DNA from 2 places in the Pseudoalteromonas sp. MEBiC 03485 genome. Region 1 is predicted to be linked to the other one. Evidence: riboswitches for the same ligand, from Rfam matches in the RefSeq annotation. Region 1 holds a riboswitch; the other holds the start of a gene.
What was found. Region 1 has a riboswitch for cobalamin ahead of EVU92_RS07430 (TonB-dependent receptor). Riboswitches for the same ligand answer to the same signal wherever they lie in the genome.

Region 1 (4,426 bases):
CCAATCGCACCGTCGCCAACAATTAATATGTTAGCCATTACGTTGCTTACTACCTACATGAAAACCAAGTTTTATAATAAAATAGCTTACAGCACCGATAAAATCAGCGACAAAATCCCCAACCGAAGCTTGACGGTAAGGCAGCATATCTTGCATAAACTCTATGGCCGCACCATATCCGGCTAATAGTAAAATTTGCACCAAAAGAGGCAATTTAAAGGCTTTGTCCATCACCATAGCCAGTACAAAGAAAATACCAAAATGCGCCACTTTATCTACGTGTGGAAAGAGGTTGCTCACCCCTTTAATTTCTTTGGCAAATAAAATTGTAAAGCCAATAATGCTGGCTAAAAAGATAACTTGGTAAACACGCCTTGTCACAATAAACCCTAAAAATGCCGAAATTGAATGGTCAGTATATCAAACAATTTTTGCATCGCACCTGAACAAATCGGATAAAAATAGAAAGAATCGACAAATAAGCGTTATAATTGCCAACCATAAATGAATTTAAAAAAGACTATGTTAGGAGAACCCCATGCCTTCATTTGATATTGTTTCTGAAGTAGAAATGAACGAAGCGCAGAATGCAGTAGATAATGCAAAGCGTGAACTAGAGACGCGTTTTGATTTTCGTGGTGTTGATGCATCAATCGAACTAAGTGATAAAGTAATCAAGTTAAAAGCAGAAGCACCACAACAAGTTATGCAACTTTTTGACATTCTTGCTGCGAAAATTTCAAAGCGTGGCTTAGATGTATCTAGCTTAGAATTAAGAGATGAGTCGCGTAGTGGTAAATACGTAATGCGTGACGTTGCGCTTAAGCAAGGTATTGAAAAAGACGTAGCGAAGAAAATCGTTAAATTAATCAAGGACTCAAAAATCAAAGTACAAGCCGCTATTCAAGGTGAAGAATTACGTGTAACAGGTAAAAAACGTGATGATTTACAAGAAGCAATGCAAGTTGTTCGTACTGCTGATTTAGGTCAACCATTCCAGTTCAAAAACTTCCGCGATTAATACTCTGTGTTTATAGCTTTGAGCTGTAGGTTTTAAGCTATAAACCTGCAAGTTTCTGAACTTTACAAGGAGCGTATTTTGAGACGAATATTAGGTTACAGAGAAAAAGATATCTTCTAGCTATTTTCAGCTAGAGGATATTTATGTCAGTAAAGAACAAAACAATTGACCGTAATAAACACGGTAAAATAAACAGAAAATACACAGGCCCACACAGTACTTATTTTTACCAACAAACACCAAGTTGGTGGGTGAAAATGACGATGACCAAGCCAAGAAGACGCTTAAATAAAGCTCTTTGCAAGCTTGTGCTGAATGGTGCTGACCCAGAAGGAATTGTTTTTCCGTTAGGAAATTCAAAACCTCACGAGTACTTCTGGTAATCATTGTTTTATAAAAGCCAATCACCATGCTGATTGGCTTTTTTGATCTGACTCCACTTACAGTTTGAAGCTTTAGGCTTAAAGCTTTGCTTTAGAAGTATAGCCGTCCATTGACTTTCTTCCCCAAAATCATCACAATAACGGCCTATTTTCGAGGTGCTTGCTGTATCTTCAGATACGTTATATTTCAAAGGGTGAAATAGTCGCAAGATAATCGGGAAGTCGGTGCGTTTTCAGGGAGAAAACAATGCCAACACTGCCCCCGCAACGGTAATGTATATGCCATGCATGTACAGAGTCCGGAGACCGGCCTTGAATTAACTTACTATTCGCGTGTGCGGTGGGCACAGGCTAGGGGATATCATGCTAAATAAATCTGCGTTATGCGTAGCGGTTGCTGCTGCGTTATCTTTTTCTGTATCTGCTGACGAGCAATCAATAGAGCACATCACAGTTACTGCCAATAAATTCGAACAATCAATTAATGATGTATTAGCCAGTGTCACTGTTATTGACCGTGCTGATATTGAAGCAAGCTATGTGCGTGACTTACCAAGCTTACTGGCGACTCAAGCAGGCTTTCAAATTAATGCTAATGGTGGTTTTGGGCAAAGCTCAGGTGTTTCTTTACGTGGTGCAAGCTCTCGTCATACGCTTATTTTAATTGATGGTGTACGTACAGGCTCTGCAACACTTGGTTATAAAAGTATTAGCAATATTCCTTTAAACAGTATTGAGCATGTTGAAGTAATTAAAGGCTCACGTGCTGCTGTATATGGCTCTGATGCGCTAGCAGGTGTGATTAATATCATTACGCGTAAAGCACAAAACACGACCTTAGACGTGACTTTTGGCTCAGACTCTTATCAAGAGTACCAAGTAGCGACGGGTGGTCAGTTTGCGGGTGTTGATGTTGCTGTTAATGCTGGTTATGAAAAAACAGATGGTTTTGATGTTCTTCAAGGTCTAGCGCCAGATGAAGACGGCTACGAAAACAAAAACCTTGGCTTTAATCTAGGTTATCAAAATGAGCAATTAGGTGAATTTTTAGCTCAAGCACAGTACTCAGAAGGCGAAGCCAAATACGACAGTGCTTATAGCCCAGCAAACAGTACCGTAGAAAAAGGCGAGTTCGAAAATTACCAAGCTTCATTAAGTTGGAAAAAAGCCTTCGAAAAACACAGCCATGCCATCGATATTGCCATATCAAGTGATAGTTCAGATGACTCACGTATTGATTACACTGGTGCAACGGTGGTTGATAAGTTTGAAACTGAGCGTGAGCAAATCGATTACAATGGCCAATACTTTTTCAATCAAGCACTGACTCTTAGTGGCGGTTTGAATTGGTATAAAGATGAAGTGAACACTAACTCAGGTACATACTTAAAAGACAGCCGTGAAGTATTCGCTGTGTTTGTTGGCGCATATTATGATGACGAACAAGTACTCGCTAACCTGACAGTTCGCCAAGATGATGATCAGCAGTTTGGTGATGAAACAACATACACTGCAGCTGTAGGCTATCACTTAAATGACATCGCCACATTCCGTGTTAGTCAAAGTACTGGTTTTAAATCTCCAACATTTAATGATCTATATTACCCAGGCTCAGGTAATCCAGAGTTAAACCCTGAAACATCAGATAACCAAGAGCTTGGTTTATCACTCAATGTGAATGATATTAGTCTTGATATTGCGATTTTCCGCAGCGAAATCGACAATAAAATCGCTTGGGCACCAAATGCATCAGGGCAATGGATCCCAACCAATATAAACGAAGCTCGCCACGAAGGTGTTGAATTTAGTTTTAAAAACCAAGTGTTTGGCTTTGATCATAGCTTTAACTTTACCTACCTTTCAGCGGAAGATACACAAACAGGTCAGTCACTAACCTATGTGTCAAATCACAGTGTGAATTGGTCATTGCACAAAGCATGGGGTGATTTTGATGCCGGTATCGATATGCAATACCGTGGAGATCGTGATGGTAAGTTAACGCACTTACCTTCATATACATTATGGAATTTAGTAGGTCACTACCAAGCGACTGACAACTTAACTGTGTCACTACGAATAGAAAACCTATTCGATAAAGATTACAACGCCGTTGATGCTTATGGCACTGACTTAGATGGTGACTTCATCAACGATGAATATTACTACTACAACACGGCTGAGCGCCGCTTGTTTGTAGGTGCCCGTTATCAGTTCTAATAGTTATTAAGGCCAGCTGAGCTGTTTGCTTAAAGCGAGTAATTGACATTAATTTGCCCATTCATGTCATTTGTATAAGTAAAAAACAAGCTCAGCTTCATTATTAGTTCTGCGTCTAAAAGCTCGCTACCTACTTAGCGGGCTTTTTTCATTTTAGTTTATCAGCGAAATATTGCTCGAACTTAGCAAGCTTTGGGGCAATAAGTATGCTGCAATAACCTTGATTCGGGTTTTCATTGTAATAGTCTTGGTGGTACTGCTCTGCAGGATAAAAGTTTGATAGAGGGCTGAGTTCAGTCACAATGGGTTCACGAATTTGCTTTTGTAAAGCATCAATCATGGCTTGTGACTCAGTTTTTTGTTGTTCATCATGATAATAAATCACACTGCGATACTGCGTGCCGACATCATTACCTTGACGGTTTAACTGTGTGGCATCATGTAAAGTGAAGAACATTTCAAGTAGGGTGTTATAGCTCACAACACTGCTGTCGAAATCAAGCTGAACAACCTCGGCATGACCTGTTAAGCCAGTACAAATTTGCTGATAACTAGGGTTTTCAATCTCGCCGCCAGCATAGCCAGAGCTGACATTAAGTACTCCTTTCACACGTCTAAATGCTGCATCAATACACCAAAAGCAGCCGCCGCCAAAAGTAGCTATTTGTATGTTGTTATCCATATTTAACTTCCTTACCTTTTTGCTGACTATAGCTGAAAAAACAAAACGCCGTAAAGACGGCGTTTTGTAACATCTTAAACTCGTTTAAATTTCTTCTAACGGCTTATCTTTTGCCTGTTGTTC
Region 2 (4,426 bases), 1.6 Mb from region 1:
TGTGGCATTTGCCATGTGAAAGTAGGACATTGCCAGGATCCTATTAAAGAAAGCCCGATTCGAAAGAGTCGGGCTTTTTTGCGTTTTAGCTGTCAGCTTTCAGACGTCAGCTGAATGATCGCTGACGGCTGAAAGCTCTGTATCGGGTTTCGCTGAGCTCTACCCAACCTACGCCAGACACTCAAACTTTCCCTTTTCTAACTCGTATCTTTCCCCTTTCTAGCTTGTAACTTTACTCTCGCTAACTCGCTACAGACGATACTTGTCCTTGCTTCACTGACTTTGTTATGCGATAAAGCGTTTTAAATTTGTAATACAATTAAGGTTTGATGTGTCTCGTAAGAAAACAACCAAGTCGAAAGGCTCTTCAGGTTTAAATCGTAAAAATAGTGAAGCATTTATTGCTAAGTTCTCATCTCATCCTGATACACATCTATGTTCGTCGGGTTTAATGTATAAAGTGATTGATGAGCTTGAAGGGGAGCGAATTACAGAGTTCGACACAGTAGTCATTAATCAGCGCATTATGCTTGCTGATGGCACTGTGATTGCCGACAGTTACAAAGCGGGTATGCCAGAGGTGTTTGCATTATCTGAAGCAATCGAAGGGTTAAAAGAAGGCTTGTTGCTAATGAATATTGGTTCTCGTTATGAATTTGTGATCCCTCCAGAGCTTGCCTGGGGTAAAAAAGGTAACGGTGGCAAGATTGGCGCAAATGCAGTGCTTCATTTTGACGTTCGATTAATGCGTTTAGCATGACTTCCTTAGCATAACTCGACAGAGTAATTAAAACGCGTTAACGTTCACTATTGGTTACTGAGGAACATTATGGACGCATTTGCTTCACGAGTTTACTTTCTTCGCCATGGCGAAATAGCTACGCCTGGAATTCTTTCTGGGCAAGTCGATGTTGATTTATCTGAACAAGGCTATAGACAAATGCGCCAAGCCTCAGCTGAACTCAAAAATTTAAATGCCATATATAGCTCACCGCTGAAGCGTTGCTCAGTTCATGCTGACTATTTAGCAAATCAACACAGATTGAACGTTCGGTATTATAACGCTCTGAAAGAGTTCAATTTTGGTGATTGGGATGGCCAAGACTACCAGCAGCTTTGGCAGCAAACAAGTAAACCTCATATCGGTGATTTTTGGCAGCATCCTTGGCAAGTAAAAGTACCGAATGGTGAAGCTATGGCTGATTTTTATACTCGAGTAGATACATGGTGGCAAACGTTTTTAGAATCATTGTGTGAATCTAAACATACTCAGTCACTAGTAATTAGCCACGCTGGTGTGATCAAACAAATTCTAGCTATTGTTTGTCAAATGCCTAAACAATCAGCTACACATTTAAATGTTTTCCATCTCCCATATGCTGGGCTTATAACACTCGATGTATATATTGATGAACAAGGACAGGCTTGGCCAAAAATTGTTTTTTAGCCATCTAGAGCGATATTCATTGAATTATTTACTTAGCCCGCCATAATACTCATATGCTATGGAATGGAGTGCAATTCTCCAGCTGTTCCCGCAACTGTAATCCATCTAAATAATGGTTAGCCAGATACTTAGCACTAACAATTAATCATCGAGCGGGTCAACTCACATCATTTTCTGGTACTTACCAGTGCTTTCTTGTGCGTTGCTGTTACTCGCCAAGAGAGAATAAACTTGCAACAAAATAGCCTTAGCGCTGCGCCATTAATATCAGTTTCTGATTTAAGTTGGGGTACTGCGAATAAAACCATACTTAAATCAATTAGCCTTGAATTAAAAGCAGGGCAATTTATCGGTTTACTCGGCCCTAATGGTGCTGGTAAATCAAGTCTGCTGCGCTGTCTTTATCGTTACTTGAAACCTCAGCAAGGAGCCGTGCTGCTAAGCGGTGAAGATATTTGGCAAATCAGTGCTGATGAATATGCAAAGCAGGTTGCGGTGGTTTTACAAGAGTCTCCATCGCAGTTTAATTTGTCATTATTTGATGTTGTGAGTCTGGGCTTAACCCCTCATAAACGACTTTTCAGCGGTACCTCTGTCAAAGATAAGCAGCGAATATATCAAGCGATTAAGCAGGTTGGTTTGTCGCATCATAGTGAGCAAGCATTTGATTCTCTCTCTGGTGGCGAAAAGCAAAGAGCGCTCATTGCACGCTCTATCGTACAGCAGCCTAAGCTGTTGATCATGGATGAACCAACTAGCCACCTTGATGTTAAATACCAAATTCAAATAATGGAATTAGCAAAGTCCCTCGATGTGACTGTGCTTGCTTCTTTCCATGATTTAAATCTCGCAGCAAGTTTATGTGATGAATTACTGGTGATTGATGAAGGTCGCTTGATTTGTCAGGGACAACCAAAAGCGGTACTAACAGAGCAGCTGTTAAGTGATGTATTTGGTGTATGCGCAACAGTATCTGCTCATCCCCAATCAAACAATGATAAGTATATTCCACACATTACTTACTTCTATGGTTATCAGACTCAGGAGTATCATCGTGACTGATGCAATACGTTTAAGTGTCTGTATCCTAGTTGGGCTTATTAGTTGCTTTTTAGCTCTTAGCTTTGGTGCTGCTAATACACCACTGAGTGAAGTATTTGATGGCTTATTTAGCCAAGGTAGCGATGAGTTTGTGCAGCGTATTATTTGGCAGCTACGCATGCCAAGAACCGTACTGGCATTTTTAGCGGGATCTGGGCTTGCCCTTGCGGGATTAATTTTGCAGACCGTAACCCGAAACCCACTTGCTGATCCTTATTTGTTTGGAATTTCTTCGGGAGCTTCATTCGGTGTCGTGTGCTTTATAGCCCTAACAGGCGTGAGTTTTGGTTTTAGTATGTCAATTGCAGCATTTGCCGGAAGCTTACTCTCTATGCTGTTGCTCATTGCTATTGCAGGCCGTCGCCATGTTGGCCAAGTTGAAGCCATGTTACTTGCCGGCGTTGCTTTATCATTCTTATTTAGTGCTATGACTAGTTTGCTACTTTATTTTAGTGATCCTCAAGCCATTACAGCTATTTTATTTTGGACCATGGGCAGTTTTTCTCGTGCGCAGTGGGATACTCTTTGGATGCCATTTATAGTTATTACTGCCTGTATGGCACTGATGATTGCTTTTCGCCGTCAGCTTAATGCAATGCTACTTGGTGATGAAAGTGCCGCGACTTTGGGGATTCATGTACAGCGCTTTCGGATCATGATGCTACTGCTAAGTTCATTAATAACTGCAGTGCTTGTTGCTATGTGTGGTGGCGTCGGTTTTGTTGGCCTGATGATCCCACATATTGTGCGTTACTTTTCGCCACAAGGCAGCAGCCATAACTTAATCATGACTTCGCTAGTCGGCGGTATTTTTATGGTGTGGGTTGATGTGCTATGCCGAACCTTATTGAATAATCAAGAATTACCCGTTGGTGTGATCACAGCAGCTATCGGCAGCGTGTTTTTTTTATTCTTACTGTATTTTCGTAAACAGAGCAGGTAGTTAATGTTTAATATCATGCCAATTAACCAGCAGTTTTCAGCTATTATTCAACAAAAAATAGACCTTAAAACGAAGCCGCTTGGTGCGTTAGGTCAGCTTGAAAGCTGTGCTAAACAATTAACGCTTATTTTCTCAAAGCAGCTCGATAGAGAGCAGGCGCTTCTAGCCTTCAAACCGGTTATTTCTAGCCCTACTCTGGTTGTATTTGCTGGCGACCATGGTGTTGCAAGCCAAGGGGTGTCAATTGCTCCTAGCTGCGTTACATCACAAATGGTGGCAAACTTTGCAGCAGGAGGCGCAGCGATCAATGTATTTTGTCGTCAGCTAGGTTGGCAGCTCGAAATTGTTGATGCCGGAACCCTCAGTACTGCACATGGTAAAGGTGTGCATAACCAGCGTTTAGGTGAAATCACCGCACCTTTAAATACCGAAATGGCGATGTCTCTTAGCCAAGTTAAGAAAGGGGTTGAATTAGCAAAGCAGCGAGTTCATTCACTCTATGAGCAAGGCTGCAATACCATCGCCTTTGGTGAGATGGGCATTGGCAATACCACAAGTGCTGCGGCATTGATGGCTGCCTTGTTGTCGTTACCTGCCAGTCAATGTGTTGGTAAAGGCACAGGCGTGAGTGACGAGGTTGTTGCTAAAAAAATCAAGGTTGTCGAGCAAGCCCTTCAATTACACCAAGCTCATTTTAGCGATCCACTAATGACGCTTGCGGCATTAGGTGGTTTTGAAATTGTTCAGATCACCGGTGCTATTTTAGCTGCTGCCGAGCTTGGCATGGCTGTGATCGTGGATGGCTTTATTTGTACTGCAGCTGCACTTGTTGCAACTCGGATTAATGCAAACGCTCGCGATTACATGATATTTGCTCATGCCTCTGATGAACAAGGGCACAAAGCAATGCTCAATGCCTTGCATGCAGCACCTTT

Region 2: it holds a riboswitch for cobalamin, as region 1 does, so the genes downstream of both, EVU92_RS00150 (ABC transporter ATP-binding protein) here and EVU92_RS07430 (TonB-dependent receptor) in region 1, are expected to answer to the same signal.

What each region holds. Positions count from the first base shown of each region.
Region 1 covers NZ_SGBT01000001.1:1,603,510-1,607,935, forward strand. Annotated here, with positions in the region: gene EVU92_RS07410 (2-dehydropantoate 2-reductase) at 1-38, opposite strand, end outside; gene EVU92_RS07415 (VanZ family protein) at 31-381, opposite strand; gene EVU92_RS07420 (YajQ family cyclic di-GMP-binding protein) at 539-1,021, shown strand; gene EVU92_RS07425 (hypothetical protein) at 1,165-1,404, shown strand; cobalamin riboswitch at 1,580-1,734, shown strand; gene EVU92_RS07430 (TonB-dependent receptor) at 1,768-3,621, shown strand; gene msrA (peptide-methionine (S)-S-oxide reductase MsrA) at 3,770-4,303, opposite strand; gene EVU92_RS07440 (efflux RND transporter permease subunit) at 4,388-4,426, opposite strand, start outside.
Region 2 covers NZ_SGBT01000001.1:28,649-33,074, reverse strand. Annotated here, with positions in the region: rRNA gene rrf (5S ribosomal RNA) at 1-38, shown strand, start outside; gene EVU92_RS00160 (FKBP-type peptidyl-prolyl cis-trans isomerase) at 332-760, shown strand; gene EVU92_RS00155 (histidine phosphatase family protein) at 830-1,447, shown strand; cobalamin riboswitch at 1,460-1,598, shown strand; gene EVU92_RS00150 (ABC transporter ATP-binding protein) at 1,679-2,509, shown strand; gene EVU92_RS21705 (iron ABC transporter permease) at 2,475-3,491, shown strand; gene cobT (nicotinate-nucleotide--dimethylbenzimidazole phosphoribosyltransferase) at 3,495-4,426, shown strand, end outside.